2 regions of the Streptomyces sp. NPDC002206 genome follow, and region 2 is predicted to be linked to the other one. Evidence: predicted binding sites of a transcription regulator. Region 2 holds the regulator's gene; the other holds the start of a gene.
The links. Region 2 encodes HspR, which represses chaperone genes until heat shock. Its sites were predicted from a motif close to TTGAGNNNNNNNNNCTCAA; they were not measured.

Region 1 (3,621 bases), on a different contig from region 2:
TCGAGCTGGCGCGGGAGCAGGTGGTCCCGGGCGATGACGACCTTCTCGTCCTCGGTGTAGCCGTCGAGCCTGACCAGCTCCATGCGGTCGAGCAGTGCCTCCGGGATGGCTTCCAGGACGTTGGCGGTGGCCAGGAAGACTACGTCGCTGAGGTCGAGCTCGACCTCAAGGTAGTGGTCGCGGAAGGTGTGGTTCTGCGCCGGGTCGAGCACTTCGAGGAGCGCCGCGGCCGGGTCGCCGCGGAAGTCGGAGCCGACCTTGTCGATCTCGTCGAGCAGGACGACCGGGTTCATGGAACCGGCCTCCTTGATGGCGCGGACGATGCGTCCGGGGAGCGCACCGACGTACGTTCGCCGATGGCCGCGGATCTCCGCCTCGTCCCGCACACCGCCGAGCGCGACACGGACGAACTTGCGCCCCATGGCGTGCGCGACGCTCTCGCCGAGGGACGTCTTGCCTACGCCGGGAGGCCCGACGAGGGCCAGCACCGCACCACCGCGGCGCCCGCCGACGACCCCGAGACCGCGGTCGGCACGGCGCTTGCGCACGGCGAGGTACTCGGTGATCCGTTCCTTCACGTCCTCCAGGCCCGCGTGCTCGGCGTCGAGGATCTCCTTGGCGGCGCGGATGTCGTACGCGTCCTCGGTGCGCTCGTTCCACGGCAGTTCGAGGACGGTGTCCAGCCAGGTGCGGATCCAGGAACCCTCGGGGCTCTGGTCGGAGGAGCGCTCCAGCTTGTCGACCTCCTTGAGCGCGGCCTCACGGACGTGCTCGGGAAGATCGGCGGCTTCGACGCGCGCCCGGTAGTCGTCGGACTCGTCCTCCGGGTCACCGTTGAGCTCGGACAGCTCCTTGCGTACGGCTTCGAGCTGGCGCCGCAGCAGGAACTCGCGCTGCTGCTTGTCGACACCCTCCTGGACATCCTTCGCGATGGACTCGGCGACGTCCTGTTCGGCGAGGTGTTCGCCGAGCCACTGGATGGCGAGCTTCAGCCGGGCGACCGCGTCGGCAGTCTCCAGGAGCTGCACCTTCTGGGTGGTCGTGAGGAAGGGTGAGTAACCGGAATTGTCGGCGAGGGCCGAGATGTCGTCGATCTGCTGGACCCGGTCCACGACCTGCCAGGCGCCGCGCTTCTTCAGCCAGCTGGTGGCCAGGGCCTTGTACTCCTTGACCAGCTCGGCGGCGACACCGGGAAGCGGCTCGGGGACGGACACGTCCACGCGTGTCCCCTCCACCCAGAGCGCGGCCCCGGGTCCGGTGGTCCCGGCGCCGATCCTCACCCGGTCACGGCCGCGGATGAGCGCACCGGGGTCACCGTCGGAGAGCCGGCCGACCTGCTCGACGGTACCGAGCACACCCGTTCCGGTGTACGTCCCGTCGATCCGCGGCACGAGCAGCACCTCGGGCTTGCCGCCACCCGGCCGGACGGCTGCCTGCGCGGCCTCCACGGCGGCCCGCACATCGGTGTCGGACAGGTCGAGAGGAACCACCATTCCGGGCAGCACGACCTCGTCGTCGAGCGGCAGCACAGGCAAGGTCAGCGGAGTGACCGCGTTGGGCTCATTAGCCATGATCTCCCCTTCGGCATTCAAGTTGAGCTACGCAGGCTCAATGCTCCTGAGTGCGGTTATGTTCCCGGGGCTGCGTTCGCTCTGAGCGATCTTCTTCCGCCTCGCCTGTCACCTGCGAAAACCGTTCGCAGCCGCGCCGCACTCCGGGGGAGAGTGTCCATATGGGTGACACTGAGCTGCGCGACAGAGGGCTCGCCGAAGACGGGACGATCAGACGCGAGGGCTCGCTGAGCCGCATACCGGCAGCGTTCGCCCCCGTGGTCGAGGCGGCCCGCTCCCGTATCACCGAGGCGTTCGGCGCCACGCGGCTGCACAGCGCCTACCTCTACGGCAGCATTCCGCGGGGCACAGCCATTCCCGGCGTCTCGGACCTGGATCTGCTGCTGGCCCTGCGCGACGGACCGACCGAGGCCGACCGGGCCACCGCCCGCTCCGTCGAGGCCGCGCTCGACGCCGCGTGCGGCCCGGTCGACGGCGTGGGCATCCTCCTCTTCGGCGCCGACACCCTGCTCAGCGAACTCGAACGCCACGACATGGGGTTCTTCGTCGCCTGCCTCTGCACCCCTCTTCTGGGCGACGACCTCGCCACGCAGTTGCCCCGCTACCGCCCCACGCCCCTGCTCGCCCGTGAGACCAACGGCGATCTGTGTCTGTCGCTCCCCCGCTGGCGCAGCCGGGCCGCCGGAGCCACCACCGACGCGGAACGCAGGAACCTCAGCCGCGGCGTCGCCCGCCGTATCGTCCGGTCGGGCTTCACCCTGGTCATGCCGCGCTGGGGCGGCTGGACCAGCGACATCGAGGAGTCCGCGGAGATCTTCGGCCGGTACTACCCCGAGCGGATCGAGCAGATGCGCGTCGCCGCGGCCACCGGCCGCACCCCCTCGACGGACCCGGCAGTCCTCACCATGCTCATCGACGACCTGGCGCCGTGGCTGGCAGCCGAGTACATCGCGGTGCACGGCGAGAAGGCGCCTCGCCCTTGAGCTGACCGGCCGCACCGGCGCGGTGGTGCAGCAGCGGTCGGCAGGCCACCCGGGCAACAGGGCGGGGCGATGCCCCCGCGGGTGAACGGCGTCCCGATGACGACGGCAGCAGTGGCAGCGGGGGCGCATCACCGCGTACCTCTGCCGCACAATCCTGTCCGCACCGTGCAGGGCACCCGCCGCGGATGAACCGACGAGGGACCGCCCTCCGATAGAGGGGATGTGAGGCTGATGCGCCCCTCGGGGGAGAACGGGACCGGCGATGACAACGCGCTGCTGCGCGCCGTCGCACATGGGGATGCGGCGGCTCTCGCCGCGCTCTACGACCGGCATGCCGGCTGGCTCTTCGCCCGGCTGAGCCGCCGGTGCGCGAACCCGGAGACCGTACGGGAAGTACTGCAGGACACGTTCGTCACCGCGTGGCGGTCCGCCGGTGCGCACCGCGGCGGGCAGGCGGGCGGCTGGTTGTGGGTGATCGCCGCCCGCCGCCTCGTCGACGCCCAGCGCGCCGAGGCCCGCACCGAACGCGCCACCCGGGCCGAGCAGGCCGGGGCTACCGGCCGGTCCGCTGCCGCCCCGTCCGCGGAGGAACGGGTACTGGCCGGTCTGGAGTACGGCGATGTGGGCGCGGCGCTGGACCGCATCTCGCCCGAACTGCGGGAGGTCCTGCGCGCGACGGTCATCGACGGCCTGACGACCCGCGAGACCGCACAACTCCTCGGCATACCCGAGGGCACGGTCAAGACCCGGGCGATGCGCGCCCGGCGTGAACTGCGCGCCGCCCTGGACCGGCTGTCGCCGGGCGGCGAACCGCTGGGAGGCATGGCATGACGGGCTGGCATGTGGGCGCCCGGCTGGCGCAGCGGTACGCGTCGGGTACGGCGGCGGAGACCGAAGCCTGGTCCCTGGAGAAGCACGTCGAGGCGTGCGAGGGGTGCGCGGCACGGGTGTCGGCGGCGGTACGCGGACAGGGGGCCGCGGCGGCGGTGGTCGACGAGGTACGGGCGGCGGTGGTCGCCGCGGCGGGACAGACGGATCGGGCGGAGGCGGCACGGGGGTCCACGCGA
Region 2 (3,621 bases):
ATGCGTGAGGAGGCCGAGCAGTACGCGGAGGAGGACCACCGCCGTCGCGAGGCCGCCGAGTCCCGCAACCAGGGCGAGCAGCTCGTCTACCAGACGGAGAAGTTCCTCAAGGACAACGAGGACAAGGTCCCCGGTGACGTGAAGACGGAGGTGGAGGCCGCGCTCACCGAGCTGAAGGAGAAGCTCAAGGGCGAGGACACCGCCGAGATCCGTACCGCCACCGAGAAGGTCGCGGCCGTCTCGCAGAAGCTGGGCCAGGCGATGTACGCCAACGCACAGGCCGAGGGTGGCCCGCAGGGTGACCCGCAGGCCGGCCAGGCGCACGCCGACGGCGCGGACGACGTCGTCGACGCCGAGATCGTGGACGACGAGCGGGACGCCAAGGGCGGTGCGGTGTGACCGAGGAGACTCCGGGCTTCGAGGAGAAGCCTGACGTCCCCTCCGGCGCCACCCCTGACGGAGCTGAGCCGAAGGACGCCACCCCCTCTTCGGAGGAGGGGGCGTCCCCGGCCGGGGACGCAGTACAGACAGTCGGCCTCACCGCCCAGCTGGACCAGGTCCGCACCGCGCTCGCAGAGCGCACGGGCGACCTCCAGCGGCTCCAGGCCGAGTACCAGAACTACCGCCGCCGCGTCGAGCGGGACCGGGTCACGGTCAAGGAGATCGCTGTCGCGGGTCTCCTGTCCGAGCTCCTGCCCGTGCTCGACGACGTCGGTCGCGCCAGGGAACACGGCGAGCTCGTGGGCGGGTTCAAGTCGGTGGCCGAATCGCTCGAGACGGTCGTCGCCAAGCTGGGCCTGCAGCAGTTCGGCAAGGAGGGCGAGCCCTTCGACCCGACGATCCACGAGGCGCTGATGCACTCGTACGCGCCGGATGTCACCGAGACGACCTGCGTGGCGATCCTCCAGCCGGGGTATCGCATCGGCGAGCGCACCATCCGTCCCGCGCGGGTGGCCGTGGCCGAACCCCAGCCGGGGGCGGCCCCTGCGGCGGCGAAGGAAGAGAAGACAGACGACGAGGAGAGCGGTGGCACCGAGGAGGTCTGACATTTCGTCCGACCACCGCGGGGCCCACCGTCTGCCCCGGCGACCGGCCCTCGGGCCGGTCGCCCGGCCGATCGTCCGGAAGGAGGGACGTCGATGAGCACGAAGGACTTCGTCGAGAAGGACTACTACAAGGTCCTCGGCGTCCCCAAGGACGCCACCGACGCCGAGATCAAGAAGGCGTACCGCAAGCTCGCCCGCGAGTTCCACCCGGACGCCAACAAGGGCGACGACAAGGCGGAGGAGCGCTTCAAGGAGATCTCCGAGGCCAATGACATCCTCGGCGACTCCAAGAAGCGCAAGGAGTACGACGAGGCGCGCGCCCTCTTCGGCAACGGCGGATTCCGGGCCGGTCCCGGTGGTGCCGGAGGCAACTTCAACTTCGACCTGGGCGACCTCTTCGGAGGCACCCAGGGCGGCGGAGCCGGCGGCCCCGGTGGTTTCGGCGGCGGCGGTCTCGGCGATGTCTTCGGCGGCCTGTTCAACCGGGGCGGCGGTGCGGGGACACGCGTGCAGCCGCGCCGCGGCCAGGACATCGAGTCCGAGGTGACGCTCAGCTTCACCGAGGCGGTCGACGGGGCCACGGTCCCGCTGCGGATGTCCAGCCAGGCGCCCTGCAAGGCGTGTTCGGGCACCGGCGACAAGAACGGCACCCCGAGGGTCTGCCCGACCTGTGTCGGCACCGGCCAGGTGTCGCGCGGCAGCGGCGGCGGATTCTCGCTCACCGATCCCTGCGTGGACTGCAAGGGCCGGGGCCTCATCGCCCAGGACCCGTGCGATGTCTGCAAGGGCAGCGGGCGAGCGCGTTCGTCGCGCACCATGCAGGTCAGGATCCCGGCGGGCGTCTCCGACGGCCAGCGGATCCGGCTGCGCGGCAAGGGCGCTCCGGGCGAGCGCGGCGGCCCGGCCGGCGATCTGTACGTCGTCGTCCATGTCGACGCCCACCCGGTCTTCGGCCGCAGGGACGACAACCTCACGGTCACCGTGCCCGTCACCTTCGTGGAGGCGGCGCTCGGCGGCGAGGTGAAGGTCCCCACGCTCGGCGGACCCCCGGTCACCCTGAAACTGCCGGCCGGTACCCCCAACGGGCGTACGATGCGCGCCCGGGGCAAGGGTGCGGTGCGCAAGGACGGCACCCGGGGCGACCTGCTGGTCACCGTCGAGGTGACCGTGCCGAAGGAACTGGGTCCCGAGGCGCAGGACGCGCTGGAGGCCTACCGGAAGGCGACCGCGGGGGAGGACCCGCGGGCGGAGCTGTTCCAGGCCGCGAAGGGAGCATGATGTGGACGGCCGACGACGTAATCCGTACCAACTGACCGATGACTCACCGGTGTACGTGATCTCGATCGCGGCCCAGCTCTCGGGCCTGCATCCGCAGACACTGCGCCAGTACGACCGCCTCGGTCTGGTCTCCCCGGACCGCACGGCCGGCCGCGGTCGGCGCTACTCGGCCCGCGACATCGAGCTGCTGCGCACCGTGCAGCAACTGTCGCAGGACGAGGGCATCAACCTGGCGGGCATCAAGCGCATCATCGAACTGGAGAACCAGGTGGCCGCGCTCCAGCAGCGCGTCGCCGAACTCTCCGCGGCAGTGGACGGCGCGGCGGCGGCGATGCAGCAGCGCGAGGCGCAGGTGCATGCGTCGTACCGGCGTGATCTGGTGCCGTATCAGGATGTGCAGCAGACCAGTGCGTTGGTGGTCTGGCGGCCGAAGAGGCCGAAGGAATAGGCGCGGTTACGGCGCACGTACGACGGCCGAGGCCCGTCACCCGGAAACGGGTGGCGGGCCTTCCGCGTCGGCGGTGCCGGCAGCGGCGCCGTCCGGCTCGACGATGCCCGACTGGATGATGAGCGCGCCCAGGTGGGTCCGGCTGGAGGCGTTGAGGGCTTGCATCAGTCGGGAGATATGGGACCGGCAGGTGCGGACACTGATGCCCAGCTTGCGAGCCACCGCGTCGTCGACGTGGCCTTCGACCAGGAGGCGCGCGATGCTGCGTTGTACGGCGGTGACGGGGGTGCCGGGAGAGACGGTCTGCAAAGGTTCCGTGAACGGGGTGGACTGCGCCCACAGGACCTCGTACATCTTGACCAGATGACGGATCAGGGCGGGATGCCGGATCTCCAAGGCTGCGTCGCGCTCGGGCGTGGCGGGGATGAAGGCCACCGAGCGGTCGAATATGAGGATCCGTTCGACGGGCTGCTCGAGGGTCCGCACCTGCAGACGGCCGGGCGGAAACCGGTCCAGATATTCCCTGAGATACGGGCTGTAGCGAGCCGGGTGCTGGTAGATGTGGCGCAGGCGGGCGCCTCGCTCGACGGCCGACTGGCCATTGGCCAGTGCCGTCTGCATCAGATGAAACCGTCGGACCCCGCCCGGCTGTGCTGTCAGGACTTCCTTCTCGGCGGCGCAGGCGGCGTCGCGCAGAGCGGAATTGATCAGCGGCTTCCCCTCAAGAACGGTGATGGCGTGGTGGGGGTCCTCGCTGGCGACTGCGGTCAGAGGGGCCAGCGATTCGGTCAGAGCCGCAGTCAGTTTCACGCGCTCGTGGATTTCCCGGGTGAGGGGCTGCAGCAGATG

Region 1: lon (endopeptidase La) is a predicted target of HspR. The motif match lies at 1,594-1,612, and genes of this name have one in related genera.

What each region holds. Positions count from the first base shown of each region.
Region 1 covers NZ_JBSFCW010000001.1:10,767-14,387, forward strand. Annotated here, with positions in the region: gene lon (endopeptidase La) at 1-1,571, opposite strand, end outside; gene ACWCP8_RS00055 (nucleotidyltransferase) at 1,733-2,554, shown strand; gene ACWCP8_RS00060 (RNA polymerase sigma factor) at 2,786-3,385, shown strand; gene ACWCP8_RS00065 (zf-HC2 domain-containing protein) at 3,382-3,621, shown strand, end outside.
Region 2 covers NZ_JBSFCW010000019.1:13,373-16,993, reverse strand. Annotated here, with positions in the region: gene dnaK (molecular chaperone DnaK) at 1-399, shown strand, start outside; gene grpE (nucleotide exchange factor GrpE) at 396-1,046, shown strand; gene dnaJ (molecular chaperone DnaJ) at 1,140-2,324, shown strand; gene ACWCP8_RS27760 (heat shock protein transcriptional repressor HspR) at 2,326-2,772, shown strand; gene ACWCP8_RS27755 (LuxR C-terminal-related transcriptional regulator) at 2,809-3,621, opposite strand, start outside.